Regions from separate parts of the Anaerobutyricum soehngenii genome, predicted to be linked through region 2. Evidence: predicted binding sites of a transcription regulator. Region 2 holds the regulator's gene; each other region holds the start of a gene.
The links. Region 2 encodes Rex, which represses fermentation and respiration genes when NADH is low (regulators of the CRP and FNR family bind a similar motif). Its sites were predicted from a motif close to ATTGTTAANTANTTAACAAT; they were not measured.
Positions count from the first base shown of each region.

Region 1: a site for Rex is predicted at 2,858-2,877, ahead of pflB (formate C-acetyltransferase). Genes of this name have one in related genera too.
Region 3: a site for Rex is predicted at 3,062-3,081, ahead of FYJ25_RS05460 (iron-sulfur cluster assembly scaffold protein). Genes of this name have one in related genera too.

Region 1 covers NZ_VULP01000013.1:14,855-20,524, reverse strand. The annotation lists gene pflA (pyruvate formate-lyase-activating protein) at 1-16, opposite strand, end outside; gene pflB (formate C-acetyltransferase) at 356-2,608, opposite strand; ZMP/ZTP riboswitch at 3,085-3,170, opposite strand; gene FYJ25_RS07565 (threonine/serine exporter family protein) at 3,614-4,048, opposite strand; gene FYJ25_RS07560 (threonine/serine exporter family protein) at 4,045-4,806, opposite strand; gene FYJ25_RS07555 (CDP-glycerol glycerophosphotransferase family protein) at 4,923-5,670, opposite strand, start outside.
Region 2 covers NZ_VULP01000002.1:13,435-19,104, forward strand. The annotation lists gene FYJ25_RS01540 (hydroxymethylglutaryl-CoA lyase-like TIM-barrel protein) at 1-1,098, shown strand, start outside; gene FYJ25_RS01545 (ABC-F family ATP-binding cassette domain-containing protein) at 1,234-3,162, opposite strand; gene FYJ25_RS01550 (redox-sensing transcriptional repressor Rex) at 3,350-4,012, shown strand; gene FYJ25_RS01555 (NAD(P)H-hydrate dehydratase) at 4,206-5,670, shown strand, end outside.
Region 3 covers NZ_VULP01000008.1:8,567-14,236, reverse strand. The annotation lists gene FYJ25_RS05475 (type IA DNA topoisomerase) at 1-881, shown strand, start outside; gene FYJ25_RS05470 (acyltransferase) at 1,016-1,690, shown strand; gene FYJ25_RS05465 (hypothetical protein) at 1,696-2,745, shown strand; gene FYJ25_RS05460 (iron-sulfur cluster assembly scaffold protein) at 3,237-3,941, shown strand; gene FYJ25_RS05455 (GGGtGRT protein) at 3,959-4,969, shown strand; gene FYJ25_RS15135 (Arm DNA-binding domain-containing protein) at 5,105-5,320, opposite strand.

The sequences.
Region 1 (5,670 bases), on a different contig from region 2:
CATTTTTATCACTCATAAATAACACCTCATAATATTTTCATTGTAATTTCTATTTCTATTACAGTGTAAAAATAAATTATCAAGGAGAAAGCAGGTGGCAGAACATAGACAGGTGCATATCAAATATTAAAATATCCTAATGAAGAAAAAAGAGAATACTTTTATCATTTCGTACTATGGAATTTTGACTGTAGCCGCTTTGAACTGCTTTCTTCGAAGTGGCTGTTTTATCAGGCAAAATGGAATGTACAGTACGGTGTATAAAAGTATCTCTTTTTTCTTCATCAGGATAGGAGCTAACTAGGCTATGCACCGTTCAGGCTCATCATCCTGCTTTCGGTATAAATTATTTTTACTACATTCTATCGTGGCATGTTCTTGCAATTACATCTAACTGCTGTTCTTTTGTCAGTGAGATGAATTTAACAGCATAGCCGGAAACACGAATTGTGAAGTTTGCATATTCTTCTTTTTCTGGATGTTCCATGGCATCAATCAGTTTCTCAACACCAAATACGTTTACATTTAAGTGGTGAGCACCCTGTGCGAAGTAGCCGTCCATAACATTTACTAAGTTACCAATACGTTCTTCTTCGGAATGACCGAGTGCATCAGGGTTGATTGTCTGCGTATTGGAAATACCATCTAATGCCCATTCATAAGGAAGTTTAGCTACAGAGTTTAAGGAAGCTAAGAGACCGTTCTGCTCTGCACCATAACTTGGGTTTGCTCCTGGGGAAAGTGGTTCACCGGCTTTTCTTCCATCTGGAAGGGAACCTGTTGCCTTACCATATACTACGTTAGATGTGATAGTAAGGATAGAAGTTGTAGGTTCAGAATCACGATAAGTATGGAACTTCTCCAGTTTCTTCATGAATGTCTGAAGTAACCATACAGCGATATCATCGGCGCGGTCATCATCATTTCCGTATTTAGGGAAGTCACCAGTTGTCTCATAATCAACAACAAGACCTTCTTCATTGCGGACTGTTTTTACTTTGGCATATTTGATCGCACTTAAGGAGTCTACTACATGTGAGAATCCTGCAATACCGGTAGCAAAAGTACGACGTACATTTGTATCGATTAAGGCCATCAGTGCATATTCATAGTAATATTTGTCATGCATGTACTGGATGAGATTCAATGTATTTACATACAAACCTGCTAACCAGTCCATCATGATATCGTATTTATGCATTACTTCATCATAATCAAGATATTCGGAAGTAATTGGTTTATATTCCGGTCCAACCTGCTGGCCGGTCTTTTCATCCACACCACCATTGATTGCGTAAAGAAGACATTTGGCAAGGTTAGCGCGGGCGCCGAAGAACTGCATTTCCTTACCAGTCTGTGTAGCAGAAACACAGCAGCAGATAGAGTAATCATCGCCCCATACCGGACGCATTACATCATCATTTTCATACTGGATAGAACTTGTTGTAATAGAAATATGAGCGGCATAATCTCTGAATGCTTTTGGAAGACGCTCAGAGTAAAGTACGGTGAGGTTTGGCTCTGGAGCAGGTCCCATATTTTCTAATGTATGAAGGAAACGGTAGTCTGTCTTTGTAACCATAGAACGACCATCCTGACCAAGACCACCGACTTCAAGTGTAGCCCATACAGGATCGCCAGAGAAGAGCTGATTGTAGGATGGGATACGTCCAAACTTAACCATACGGAACTTCATAGTCATATGGTCAATTAATTCCTGTGCTTCTTTCTCTGTAAGGATGCCTTTATCCATATCACGTTTGATATAAATATCAAGGAAAGTAGCGATACGTCCGATACTCATAGCAGCACCGTTCTGTGTTTTAATTGCTGCAAGATAACCAAAGTATGTCCACTGAACAGCTTCTTTTGCATTAGAAGCAGGCTCAGAAATATCATAACCATAGCTTTCTGCCATAACTTTCATATCTTTTAATGCTTTAATCTGCATGGAGATTTCTTCTCTTAAGCGGATTACATCATCTGTCATCGTTCCATCGCCACAGTTTGCGAAATCTTTTTGCTTGTCTTCAACTAATAAATCAATACCATAAAGAGCAACACGACGGTAATCGCCAACGATACGTCCACGTCCGTACGTATCTGGAAGACCGGTAATGATTTTGTTGTGACGAGCTTTCTTCATCTCAGGTGTATAAGAATCAAATACTGCCTGATTATGTGTTTTATGATAATCTGTAAAAATTTTATGCAGTTCTGGATTTGGTGTATAACCATAAGTTGTGCAGGCTTCTTCCGCAGTACGGATACCACCAAATGGCATAAAGGCACGTTTTAAAGGCTTATCTGTCTGAAGACCTACAATCTGTTCTTTTTCTTTTAAAGCTTCAGAAATATAGCCTGGTTTGTGTGAAGTAAGGCTTGATACAATCTCGGTATCCATATCAAGAACGCCACCTTTGTCACGCTCAGCCTTCTGCAATTTCTGCAGTTCGTCCCACAGCGTATTCGTAGCTTCTGTAGGTCCCTCAAGGAAAGAAGCATCTCCATCATATGGAGTGTAGTTATCCTGGATAAACTCTCTTAAATTAACTTCTTCTCTCCAGATACGTCCGTTAAATCCCTGCCATTGTTCTTTTTGTAACATCTTAATTGACCTCCCTGTTTGTAAAAAATTCTTAAGTCAAGGCTTTGAAATATGTTTGCTAAAAAATCAAAAAAGTGTCAGATGATTTTAAATAATTAGTTAAAACTTATTATAGTTATAATCACCTAACAACATTATTAGCATGATTTTTGATAATCGTCAAACAAATTTTTGATATTATGTGTTCTTTTTTCTGAACATATACACTAAAAATGTTCTTAGAGCCCTTAAAATCAAGGGATTTAAGTTGTTGATAAAAAAATATCAAATCGTACAAATGTACGGATATAAATACAATATCAACAAGAAAATAGCAAAAATTTCACCTGGCTTAATCATGATTTAAAGTTATTTCTTCTCGGGGATATCGGATAGAATATTCATCTCAGTCGAGAAGACTCCCACCTCTTTCAGGTGGTGAGTGACAGCTCGACTTGAACCTGTCAGAGTAAAATAAAAAAAGCCGATATCCAGACAAGAATTGCCCAGACGGTCGGCTAAATAAGAATCTCATACTTCATGTGGTTCATTCCACTTACTTCCGTCAGTCGTATAAGTAACCTAACTATAACCAAAAGCCAATCAAATGTCAAGGGGTAACTATTTAATTCATTTGGGGAAAACAGACGAAAATAAAAAGAATAGACGATAACAAATGTAAAGATATCGCTGCGTAGAAAATGCCTGTTCGGCATTTTTACTTGCTCTCACATTACATTTGTTATCGTCTATTCTTTTTATTTTCTGTTTGTTGGCTCCACGTGAATGAATGCAATAGTCTTTGGAGGAGAGAAAGGGGGAGAGATCAGAAGTCTACTGCTTGTTTGGAAGGTATAGTGTCCAGAATATTAAAGAAATCGCCTTTATATTTATCGTATACAATGATAGTTGGCGATATCATTGTATCATCATTGACAATATCAGAATAAGCCACAACCTTCTGTCCCCTTCCCCATCTCTTTCCCAAAAACTATTGTATTCATTTCTTTTTTCGTCTGTTTTCCCCTAATGAATTAAAGAGTAAACTCTTCTTGCCATATCGTGGAATATCCATATGAGGCTCATTCCGATGGCAAGTCCTAATGCACATTGGACGGTTTTAGAACCATACATTGCGGCATACTGCCATTGCCTTTGAACAGCATAGCTCATCGTGTAGTAGAGAGAACCGCCAGGAATCAAAACAACAACAGAGATGATAAGAAAAAGTGTGGTGGGAGCTTTTCTTATTTTTGCAATGACTTCGGAGTAAATTGCAGCAAAGGCGCTGGCAAATAGTGAGGAAATAAAAACATCGAACCCCCAGGTATTAGCAATAACATAAATAACCCAGGTCAGTACGCCACCTAAAGCTGCAGGAAAAATGTGTTTAAACTGCAAATGAAACAGGAATCCGAATCCGGCAGCTCCGATAAAAGCCGCAAAGAACTGAAGTATCATAATACACCTCCCACAAACCAGATAGCGCACATGAATCCACAGGCAAGAGCGCCAGCCCATAGAAGAGATTCTACGAGTCGCATTATACCGGAAATCGTATCTCCGATTAAAATATCCCGGATAGAATTGGTCATAAGAATACCGGGAATCAACAGCATAATATCTCCGATCATAACTTTATCTACATGAATTACCGGAAAAAAGAAGGCAGTGATGCAAATGCCGGTACCGATAAAGAGAGAACAGAAAAACTGAAGAATAAAGGTATTACTGCATATAGAATTTAAATGCCTTTGTAAAAAACAAAGGAGAAAAGCAAAGATAACAGCAATAGCTCCATCTAAGATCGTTCCACCGAAAAAGACAGAGAACCCGCCGGCACCAAGCATACTTCCCAGATAAATAGTATAAGGTGCAGGTTTTATTTTTGAAATTTTGTTTATTTCATCTTTCAAATCTGTTAAAGAAAGGGGAGTGGCACAGCATTGTCTGCTTAATGCATTTGCCTGTTCTAATTTAAAAAAATCTGTGCCGGCAGGAGTGGTAATCCTGCGAGTTTGTGTATATTCTTCTCCCTCAGGAAATACCATTGTAACAACAATACTTGATGTAATTGCAAAAACATTCATCTGGCTGGCACCGTAGGCATGTCCCATTCGATTAAGCGTTTCTTCCACACGACTGACTTCGGCGCCATTGGTCAGCATAATTTCAGCCAGATTTAATAATTCATGTAAAATAGCATTTGGTGAGCTCAATGAAATTCTCCTTTCAACAAAATATGATATAGTATATCACAAATTTAGGGTACTATTGGAATCTTTTTAATCAGAGAACTATTTCGCTCTTTTTTCGTCTATACGAAATCTATAAATTAGTATTTGAAAAGCTTTTCAATTGTTTCTAATGGATTTTCTGTTGGGTCATAAGAAAATTCTTGGCAGAAGTTTTTCTGTTCAGGTGATAATTCAGTGTTACTAAAGTCAAGTGTCAGTAATTGCTCCAGGTCTTTCAAATACATAGATGGATAAAATTTCTTTATAAAATCACCAAATATTTTTGGAAGATATTCCAAATAATAAATAGGCTTTTTGGTGATTGAGAAGTTTCCGGCATGTTTGCTGCTGTTTGTAATCAACATATCGGAAAGGTACATCATATCATTAAGCGAAATTTTATTTTTAATATAACCAAATTTAGAAGAATATTGGTATGGTAACTGGTAGGATAGTTCTACAAGATCCTCGTTATTTGTAATTACAAACCAGTCATCGTCTATATAATCCATGATTTTTTTTAAGTTAAAATTATCAAAAAGGTTTACAGGTTCTGAACCATCTTCGGGTTCGGGTTTTTGTCCGACTAAAAGTATGGATAGTATTTTTTTACCTTTTGCTTGCGGAAAATAGAATTCCAATTGTTTTTTTACAGTAGTTCTTTTCTCTTCCTGAAGAATATCCCAGGAAATAGGCAGGGGAATACCATCTAAAAAGGTAACACTATCTTCCCATTCATAAAAAGAGTGGAAAAGTTTAGCTGTAAATGGAGAGCCGGGCATTACATGTGTACAGCGTATGAATGTCTGTTTCTTTGGTTGGTCAGGATTATCATGATATTTCATA
Region 2 (5,670 bases):
CGTCAGTGCGAATTTTTCTTATATAGTAAAAAAGATAGAGATGCGGTATATAAATGTATGGAAAAGGGTTATAAATTTCCTGAAATTACAAGCTGGATTCGTGCAAGTAAGAAAGACTTTGAATTAGTAAAAGAAATTGGTTTAAAAGAAACCGGAATTCTTGTAAGCTGTTCTGATTACCATATTTTCTATAAAATGAAAATGACAAGAAAACAGGCGATGGAACATTATTTAGGCGTTGTAAGAGAATGTCTTGAAACCGGAATCAGTCCAAGATGCCACCTGGAAGATATTACCCGTTCTGATATTTATGGATTTGTTATTCCATTTTGTCTGGAGCTTATGAAATTAAAAGATGAGTATGGTATTCCTGTAAAAATTCGTGCCTGCGATACGATGGGATATGGAGTAAACTTCCCAGGAGCTGTGATTCCACGTTCTGTGCCGGGAATTATTTATGGATTAAAAGAACATGCCGGAGTACCATCAGAATTACTAGAATGGCATGGTCATAATGATTTCTATAAAGCAGTGAATAATTCTACAACAGCATGGCTTTATGGAGCATCTGCTGTAAACAGTGCATTATTTGGAATCGGTGAACGTACAGGAAACACCCCGCTTGAGGCAATGGTATTTGAATATGCCCAGCTTCGTGGAACATTAGACGGAATGGATACTACAGTTATTACAGAACTGGCAGAGTATTATGAGAAAGAGATTGGATATCACATTCCGGAAAGAACACCGTTTGTAGGAAAGAACTTTAATGTGACAAGAGCCGGAATCCATGCAGATGGTCTTCTTAAAAATGAAGAAATCTATAACATATTTGATACAGATAAATTGTTAAACCGTCCGGTGCTTGTAGCGGTATCAAATACAAGCGGACTTGCTGGAATTGCCCATTGGATAAATACTTACTATCGCTTAAAGGGAGATAAGGCAGTAGACAAGAAGAGTCCACTGGTAGCCGAGGTAAAGAAGTGGGTTGATCAGGAATATGAAACAGGTCGAGTAACTGCAATTACAGATGGCGAATTAGAAAAAGTAATTAAAGAAAGCAGCAAAAAATTAAATGTTAACCTAATCCCATAAATCAGTTAAAAACAGAACTTAATACGAAGGATTTAAAGTAGACAGAAAAAATAAAAAAACGATATATTCCAGATGCAATTACAGGGCGGAGGAATATATCGTTTTTCTGTCTATATCGAATCTACAAATTAAAAATTATTCTGATAATTCTTCCCATTTGTCATAGAGTTCTAGTAAGGTAGATTCATTTTCTTCAAATTTAGTATTGAGTTCCATAAGTTTTGATACATTGGTAGCATTTTCAGGTAATGCCATTTCATTTTTTAACTGATCATTTTCTGCTTCTAAGCGACTGATTTCTTTTTCTGTCTTCTTTAAATCGTTGGCACGCTTACGCTGTTTTGCGGCCTCTTCACGCGAACGTTTCCAGTCCTCCTTGGCTTTTTCTGGAGAAGGGGCAGGAGATTTATCAGCGGAGGCAGCAAGTGTGATGTTATCGCTGTCAGCAGATACGTTTCCAGCTTCTTTTTGTTCTAAGTAATAGTTGTAGTTGCCTTTATAGTTTACGATGCCTTCTGGGGATAAGTCCAGGATTCTTGTGGCTGTTTGATTAATGAAGTAACGGTCATGGGAAACGTAAAATACAGTTCCCTCATAGTTGTTAATCGCTTCTTCTAAAATTTCTCTGGACTGGATGTCTAAATGGTTGGTCGGCTCATCAAGAATGATGAAGTTCGCATTGGAAAGCATGAGTTTAGCGAGAGAAACTCGTCCTTTTTCGCCACCACTCAAAGTGCCGATGACCTGAAATACATCTTCGCCGGTAAAAAGAAAGGCAGCAAGAACATTTCGGATGCGGGTATTAGTCAGCTTTGGATAGGCATCAGAAATTTCATCAAAAATTGTTTTGGAATCGTCTAATACATGTTGTTCCTGATCATAATAACCGATAGAGACCTTAGAGCCATAGCGGATTTTTCCAGAGTCAGCACGAAGCTGGCGGTTAATGATTTTTAAAAGAGTGGTTTTTCCGGTACCGTTGGCACCGAGGAGTCCAACAACTTCCCCACGTTTAATCTGAACATTTAAATTACGGAATAAAGCCTTATCACCAAAAGATTTGGAAAGTCCCTCAATAGTAAGAACATCGTTTCCACTAAGTACTTCCGGTTCTAAAGTGATACGCATCTTACTATTTAAAGTCACAGGTTTATCGACAAGTTCAATTTTACTAAGCATTTTCTCCCGGCTTTCCGCACGTTTGATGGACTTTTCACGATTGAAAGAGCGAAGCTTTGTGATTACCTCCTCCTGATGGTGGATTTCCTGTTGCTGATTCATGTAAAGTTTCATCTGGGCATCACGCTGTGCTTTTTTCTTTTCGGCGTAAGCACTGTAGTTGCCGTTAAATACCTGACTGTTTCCACGCTCGATCTCGATTACTTTATCAACAACTTTATCAAGAAAATAGCGGTCATGGGAAACAATAAGCACCGCACCCCGGTAGTTAGAAAGGAAAGTTTCTAACCAGCGAATGGATTCCATATCAAGGTGGTTAGTCGGCTCATCAAGTAAAATGAGATCTGGGTGCATCAGAAGAATACGGCTGAGTGCTACGCGGGTTTTCTGCCCTCCAGAAAGAGTATGGATTGGTGTGTCAAACTGGCTTTCATCAAAGCCGAGGCCTTTTAATACACCGGTAATTTCGCTTTTCCAGGCATAACCGTTTGCCTTCTCAAAGTGGTCAGTAAGACGGGAATAACTTTCCATTGCTCTTTCTAATGCTTCACCGGACAAAGTACTGATATCTTTTTCTAATTGACGTATTTTCTTTTCCATTTCGATGATATCTTTTTTTGCATCAAGCATTTCTTCATAAATGCTGCGATGAGAACTTACGTCGATGACCTGGGATAAGTAGCCATAAGTAGAGCCTTTCTGAAAGATAACCTCCCCATGATCTGCCTCATATTCTCCAGTGATAATTTTGAAAAGAGTTGTTTTACCGGCACCGTTGATACCGATTACAGCAGCCTTTTCCCCTTCATTAATTAAAAAATTAACATTATTTAATACGGATTTTCCTCCGAATGCTTTTTCGATTTTCTGACAGGCTAAAATCATAATAACCTCCAAATTGATTATATTATTATATAGAAGAAATATTTCTGATGTATTTTATCATGAAAGAAATAATAAGTAAATAAGTGTTGGAATTTTTAACAATCCTATTTGACATTAAAACTATTTTTGTATATAATTGATTAAGTAAAACTTGAGAATGGGAATTTTTTATCAAAGGGAGGATCTTATGCCAGACAATAAAGCAGTTGTAAAAACAGGGAATGAAAAGTCAATTTCTCCGGCAGTGATAAAAAGATTACCCCGGTACTATCGGTATCTTGGAGATTTACTGAAGAAGGATGTTGTTCGTATTTCTTCGAAGGAACTGAGTCAGAGAATGAACGTCACTGCTTCTCAGATTCGTCAGGATTTAAATAATTTTGGTGGGTTTGGTCAGCAGGGGTATGGTTATAATGTAGAGTATCTTTATAATGAGATGGGTAAGATTCTGGGTCTGGATAGAACAAATAACATCGTTATCGTAGGTGCGGGTAATCTTGGTCAGGCGTTGGCGAATAACCAGGATTTTGACAGTAATGGATTTAAAATTATCGGACTTTTCGATGTGAATCCAAGATTAATTGGTATGACAGTGCGGGGTGTGGAAGTATATGATATCGACATGCTGGAAACATTTTTAAAAGAGCATGAGGTAATGATTGCTGCATTAACGTTACCGAAGTCAAAAGCAGTAAAGGTTGCAGAAAAGTTAGTTGATTTAGGAATTAAGGCATTATGGAACTTTGCACCAGTAGATTTACATTTTTCAGAAGATATTCTGGTTGAGAATGTACATCTTGCAGAGAGTATTATGACATTGTCTTATAGAATTCACAGTCAGAATCAATAGAATAATTATTACAAAGTATATATTGTAAAAGAAAGTAAAGAGATGAAAAGCTGTGTGATAGAAAGCATTGTTTTTCATCTCTTTTTGCTGACTGCTCAATCGCAAATTACGTATGTATGCTCGGAATCTTCTTACAACAGTAAGTACAGCAACGACTCTGGGGTACATTTTTTAAGAAACAGGAGGTTTAAAGATGCGTTACGTTGCTTCGAGAGAAGAAATGCAGCAGATTGATGCGTATAGTATAAATACGATGGGGATTCCTGGTATTGTTTTAATGGAAAAGGCGGCGCTTGCTTTAGAAGAAGTCTTTTTAGAGAGAGTATCAACAAAGAGTCATGTACTTATTGTTACGGAAAAGGGCAATAACGGTGGAGATGGTCTGGCACTTGGGCGTCTTTTATTAGAAGATGGATACAATGTTGATTTTTATGAAATCGGAGCGATTCCACATGATTCAGATTCTCATCAGATTCAGAAGAAAGTTTTAGAGCAGATGGAAGCGCAGTTTTTGATGGAGTTTCCAGAAGAAGAATATGATGTGATCGTCGATGCTGTTTTCGGTGTCGGATTAAAAAGAGAAGTAGCTGGACAGCACAGAGAAGTGATCGAGAGAATGAATCAGAAGAAAGCGTTAAAAGTAGCGGTTGATGTGCCATCGGGTGTAGATGCTTCAACAGGACAGATTCTTGGTATAGCTTTTTGCGCGGATTTGACGGTTACGTTTGGACTACTAAAAGCTGGGCTGCTCCTGTATCCGGGAGCGGATATCAGTGGAGAAGTTATTGTAAAGGAAATTGGATTCCCAAACAAAGCGGTAGAAAAAATTGCTCCGAAGATGATTTCTTTTGTAAAAGAGGATCTTGCTCTGCTGCCAGAACGAAAAGCCTGGACGAATAAGGGAAATTATGGGAAGGTATTATTGATTGCTGGGGCGAAAAACATGGCTGGAGCAGCAGTTTTAAGCGGAACGGCAGCTTATAAAAGCGGAAGTGGGCTGGTACGGATTTTTTCCTGTGAAGAAAACCGGGTAATTTTACAAGAAAAGCTTCCGGAAGCGATTCTTACAACATATGATTCAGAAGAAAAGGCGGGAGAGATTTTGCCGGAAGCGATTTCCTGGGCATCAGTTATCGGTATTGGTCCAGGAATTGGACAGAGTATATTTGCCAGAAGATTATTAAAGCAGGTTCTTGCATTGGGAAAAGTCCCGCTTGTGATTGATGCGGATGGATTAAATAATCTGGCTGTTTTATTGAAAAATGATAGAGAGATAAAACAATTATTCTATGAATATAAGAGTGGAATCATATTAACGCCACATCTAAAAGAGATGTCCAGGCTGATAGAAGAAGAAATAACGGAGATTCAGAGTAATCTGCCAAAAGCAGCGATGAAGATAGCAGATCAAGATCATATAATCGTCCTAAAAGATGCAAGGACAATTGTATCTGATGGAAATGCTCCTTCATATATTAATATGAGTGGAAATAATGGGATGGCAACAGGCGGAAGCGGTGATGTTTTAACCGGAATAATTTGTGGTTTTCTGGCAGGTGGGCTTAGTTTGTTAACTGCAGCACGATTAGGAGTGTATTGTCATGGACTTGCGGGAGATGCCGCCTCAAAAGAAAAGGGATATTATAGTGTACTTGCAG
Region 3 (5,670 bases), on a different contig from region 2:
GAGAATTCGTTGCAAAAGGCAAAGTACAATTAGAACTCGGATGGAAATTAATTGAAGGAATTGATGCGAAAGAAACAATTCTGCCACCAGTTCAAAAAGGAAACATTTTACCGTTAATAAAGTCTGAAATTAATGAAGTCGAAAGAAAACCACCGAAGCCACATACGGAAAAAACATTGCTTAAAGTCATGGAAACCTGTGGAAAAAAATATGAAGAAAAAGAAGAAGAACAGATGATGATGGCAATTTTAAGTGGATTCAGTATTGGAACCCCAGCAACACGTGCGGAGACAATTAAAAAGTTGAAAGATGCCGGCTATATTAAGGCAAAAGGAAAGAGTCTGACTTGTACAGATTTAGGAAAAATGTTAGTAGAAACTTTTCCGGCAAGAGAACTTTTTGATTTAGAATACACAGGACGACTGGAAAAAACATTGTCAGATATCGAAAAAAAGAAGTTCACAAAAGACGACTTCCTTTCGATGATAAAGCAGTTCGTTATAGAATCTGTCGATAAAATAAAAAATGATACTGTCTTTGGAGGTCCTGTTATACTCGAACCTCTCCATACAGAACCAGTTGGTATTTGTCCTGAGTGTGGTGCGCCGGTAGTAGAAACGGCCAGAGCCTTTGGATGTTCTGCTTGGAAAAAAGGTTGTAAATTTGCCATTTGGAAAGATGATCGCTTTGTCACGTCTCTTGGTAAAAAAGTATCCTATGAAATGGTAAAAATTTTATTAGAACATGGAAAAGTAGGATTTCGTGGCTGTGTAAGTAAAAGAGGGAATAAATTTTCCGCTTATTTTTATTATGAAAAGGATGAAAAAACGAAAAGATATAACTGGAAATTAGAATTTATAGATACAAACCCTCCATCATAAATTTATAAAAGTAAATTTCATGTGGGATTGATTTGATTTACTGCATTTGTTATTATGTAGTTGTTTAGATTTATTTATTTTATATGGAGAGGATTAATTTAGAAAGGAGAAGGCTGATACAGCCAGGAAAAGAAATGAAACGATTAGAGAATAAGGTATTATTTCAGGATTTTAACAGAACAATTGCAACAGTATTATTTGAGGAGAACACATATCCTTGGGAAATACTTCCGAAGATTCATGATTTTATCATGGAAGTGGGGATGATTCTTCCAAAAGACGAGTATGACGAGATCAAGGAGCATGTCTGGGTAGCAAAAACAGCAACCGTTGTGCCAACTGCATACATTAACGGCCCTGCAATTATTGGACCGGAAGCAGAAGTTCGTCATTGTGCTTTCATCAGAGGCAATGCTATCGTAGGAGAAGGGGCAGTTGTCGGTAATTCTACAGAGCTTAAAAATGTTATTTTATTTGATAAAGTACAGGTTCCTCATTATAATTATGTTGGTGATTCTATTCTTGGTTATAAATCACATATGGGAGCTGGTTCTATCACTTCTAATGTGAAGTCTGATAAAAAGTTAGTAGAAATTCATTTAGACGATACAAAGATTGAAACACATATGAAAAAAATTGGAGCAATCCTTGGAGATTATGTAGAGGTTGGATGTGGTTCCATTTTAAATCCAGGAACAATTGTAGGACGACGCAGTAACATTTATCCGTTATCCAGTGTAAGAGGATATGTTGCAGATCATTCCATTTATAAAAATAAAAACGAAATAGTGAAGAAAGAAGAATACTAAAAGATATGATGAAAGCAGAGAGAAGAAAAATATATGCAGTTCTTATTTTAAGTATTGTGTTAGTACTCTCTCTTACTGGCTGTAAGGCTTCTAAGAAAAAGGTACTTTCTTCAAGTTATTATAAGGAACTGAAAAAGGAAAACAAAAAGTTAAAAAAAGAAAATAAATCCTTAAAATCAAAGGTAGATGCTGAAAATGATATGACTGAGGATGAACAAAGGGCAAGCGATTATCTGGAAAAAATATCAAGAGATCATCTCGTAAAACTTGAAGTAGGCTATGCTGACAATATGAATGGAAGTGAGTTTGTAGAAGACGAAGCTGTCTTTTCTCTTGCAACATCAATCGCATTAAGAGCAGACAAAACAACAAAATATACACCGGAAGAAGTGAAAGAAAAATATGGTCCGGGATATGAATATATTTTATATGATGAAGATAATGCTGTTTATGAAATAATGATATTTGGCGGGAACTATATCGTATTTACCGATTTGCCTAATAATGTATATTATGCATATAATGCATCCGCGATCGGAGATGCATTTTTGCACTTTAAGAATGGATATCCAAACTCAAAGCTGTTCCACCGAATGGCAGATACCCCTTTAATCACAAATACTGATGGAAAATGTTATGAAAATGAAGTTGCATTCTCTGTTGCAAACTATATTGACCAGATGAATAAAAAGAAGTCGAATGAAGCTAGAGCAAAGAAAAAATGGGGCAAACAGGCAGCAAAGAAAATGGGTAACGGAAAGGAATATACATTTTATCATCATGGCAATACGATGAAACTTGTCATCTATGATGAATATTTTACAATAACAAATATGAATGGTAAAACTGTCTGGTATCATGCAGAAAAAGAAGCGGTCATCAAAATGAAAAATATATTTAAAGAAGCGAACGCAAAACAAAAAGCTGAGAAAATCGAACAGAAAAAAAATGAAAATTCTACAGATCCCTCTACAGAACAAACAACAGGTTCTTCTGAAACAGATGTCTCATCTGCTCATCGTGATGAGATAGAAAGTGAAGGAACAGACCAATAATTTTATCTCAGTCGAGAAGACTCCCACCTCTTTCAGGTGGTGAGTGACAGCAAATTTGTCTCAGTGGGAGGGAGTCCAATCTCCGACTGAGATAAACGCTCCGCGAGGATGCGCAGTGATTCTGTAAAGAATATGTCAGCTTACGCTGACCAGAATCACGCGCCAAGTCTCGCGGCTGCTCGACTTGAATTTCATATATATTTTTTCCTGTAAAGCTTCGTATGATTCTTATTTAAAGTAAAATTTATATAATACCTGCCTGTTTTTGAATAGTTCTAATGCATAAAAAAGTAGTTTATTCGAGAAAACGCAAAGAATTGTGAAAGAAATATCAAAAAAAATGTCGAAAATTAAAAAAAGGTATGGACGAAAAGCAATTTTTGTGAGAAAATAATAAACTGTGAAGACAAGCAATCGTCTTGACTTAGGGATTACTTACGGAATGTAAGTTATTTTAGAAAAACTCAATTTATACCGAAAGGAGTACTAACATGATTATCTCACAAGAAGTACAGAACATGTGCCCAGTGGCTCAGGGCGTACATCACGGAGCAGCTCCAATTCCAGAAGAGGCAAAGTGGGTCAAAGCAAAAGAGGTAAAAGATATCTCTGGTTTTACACACGGTATTGGATGGTGTGCTCCACAGCAGGGTGCCTGCAAATTAACTTTAAATGTTAAAGAAGGTATCATTCAGGAAGCATTAGTTGAGACAATCGGATGTTCCGGTATGACACATTCAGCAGCTATGGCTTCTGAAATTTTACCAGGACTGACAGTTATGGAAGCATTAAATACTGACCTTGTATGTGATGCTATTAATACAGCTATGCGTGAACTTTTCTTACAGATCGTTTACGGACGTTCCCAGTCTGCATTCTCTGAAGACGGACTTCAGGTTGGAGCAGGACTTGAGGACCTTGGTAAAGGACTTCGTTCACAGGTAGGTACAATGTACGGAACTCTCCAGAAAGGACCTCGTTACCTTGAAATGGCAGAAGGCTATGTAACAGGAATCGCTCTGGACGAAGACGACTTAATTATCGGTTACCAGTTTGTAAATCTTGGAAAAATGACAGACTTCATCAAAAAAGGTGATGATCCTAACACAGCATGGGCAAAATCTGTAGGTCAGTACGGACGTGTTGATGATGCCGCTAAGATTATCGACCCTAGAACAGACAAGGTAATTGACTAATTAAGGAGGTAAGAAGAATGGCTTTATTTGAATCATATGAAAGAAGAATTGATAAAATTAATTCCGTATTAAGCAGCTATGGAATCGCTTCCTTAGAAGAAGCAGAGAAAATCACAAAAGATGCAGGACTTGATGTATACGGCATGGTAAAAGGCATTCAGCCTATCTGCTTTGAAAACGCTTGCTGGGCATATACAGTAGGTGCAGCAATCGCAATTAAAAAAGGTGCAAAAAAAGCTTCTGAAGCAGCAGCAGCAATCGGCGAAGGACTTCAGGCTTTCTGTATCCCTGGTTCTGTAGCAGAGAACAGAAAAGTAGGTCTTGGACATGGTAACCTTGGAAAAATGCTCCTTGAAGAAGATACAGAATGTTTTGCTTTCTTAGCAGGACATGAATCTTTCGCAGCAGCAGAAGGTGCTATCGGTATCGCAGAAAAGGCTAATAAAGTTCGTCAGAAACCTTTACGTGTTATCTTAAACGGTCTTGGAAAAGACGCTGCACAGATCATTTCCCGTATCAACGGATTCACATTTGTTGAGACAGAATACGATCCATACACAAACACAGTTAAAGAAGTATTCCGTAAATCTTACTCTGATGGATTACGTGCAAAAGTTAACTGTTATGGTGCAAACGATGTTTGCGAAGGTGTTGCAATCATGTGGAAAGAGAACGTTGACGTTTCTATCACAGGTAACTCCACAAACCCAACTCGTTTCCAGCATCCAGTAGCAGGAACATATAAGAAAGAAAGATTAGAAGCAGGTAAGAAATACTTCTCCGTAGCTTCTGGTGGTGGTACAGGACGTACACTTCACCCAGATAACATGGCAGCAGGTCCAGCTTCCTATGGTATGACAGATACAATGGGACGTATGCACTCTGATGCACAGTTTGCAGGATCTTCTTCTGTACCAGCTCATGTAGAGATGATGGGTCTTATCGGAATGGGTAACAACCCTATGGTTGGAGCTACAGTAGCTGTAGCTGTAAGCGTAGAAGAAGCTGCTAAGGCAGGTAGATTCTAAGAAAAACTCTTTATTTATGCGGGTTTTAGGACTTCCATTTTATGTGGAAGTCCTTTTTTGTTTTCTTGTGAACTTCCTAAAAAACCCTATGTACACATCACGTACACATAAAATAAAAATGTGTACTTGGAACACCTACCTCATAAAGAATTGTTGCATGAGTATGTCGTAAACTGTGAAAGTCCCATTCTTCACTGATAAGAGTACAGTTTTTTGCTTTGTCGCTGCCTGAGCCTCTGCCTTTGTTCGGTATCCGCTACCGGTTTTCCATTTTCTTGTCCCATCCACACTGACCAGTTGAAAATAATACTGCGAGGTCTTCCCGCGTTTTCGTGTGCCAACTTTTCCCATGAAAATCATCCTTTCGAAAAAAGGGTATAAAAAATACACCCTATGCAAAATGCAGGATGCGTGGTATAATCCATTCATCTAATTAGGATGCTCTATCAAGTAGGTATAGACGCAATTCATCTCCCACCTTAGAGGTCGGAGTCTTCTTGCTGTAAAAGGATAAAATTCTCCTTTCTTACTTCCGCAAATTATCATCATTCATAATATCTAAATCACTCTGTATCCCTTCCAGAGTCACTTCTATATCAGTACGCTGGTGGGCAGCAAGGAGTTCAGATTCCATTCGTGGAAGTCTAGTACTATTGCACCAAGTAGAAACAGAAGATTTATTAAATCCTAAATCGTTGATT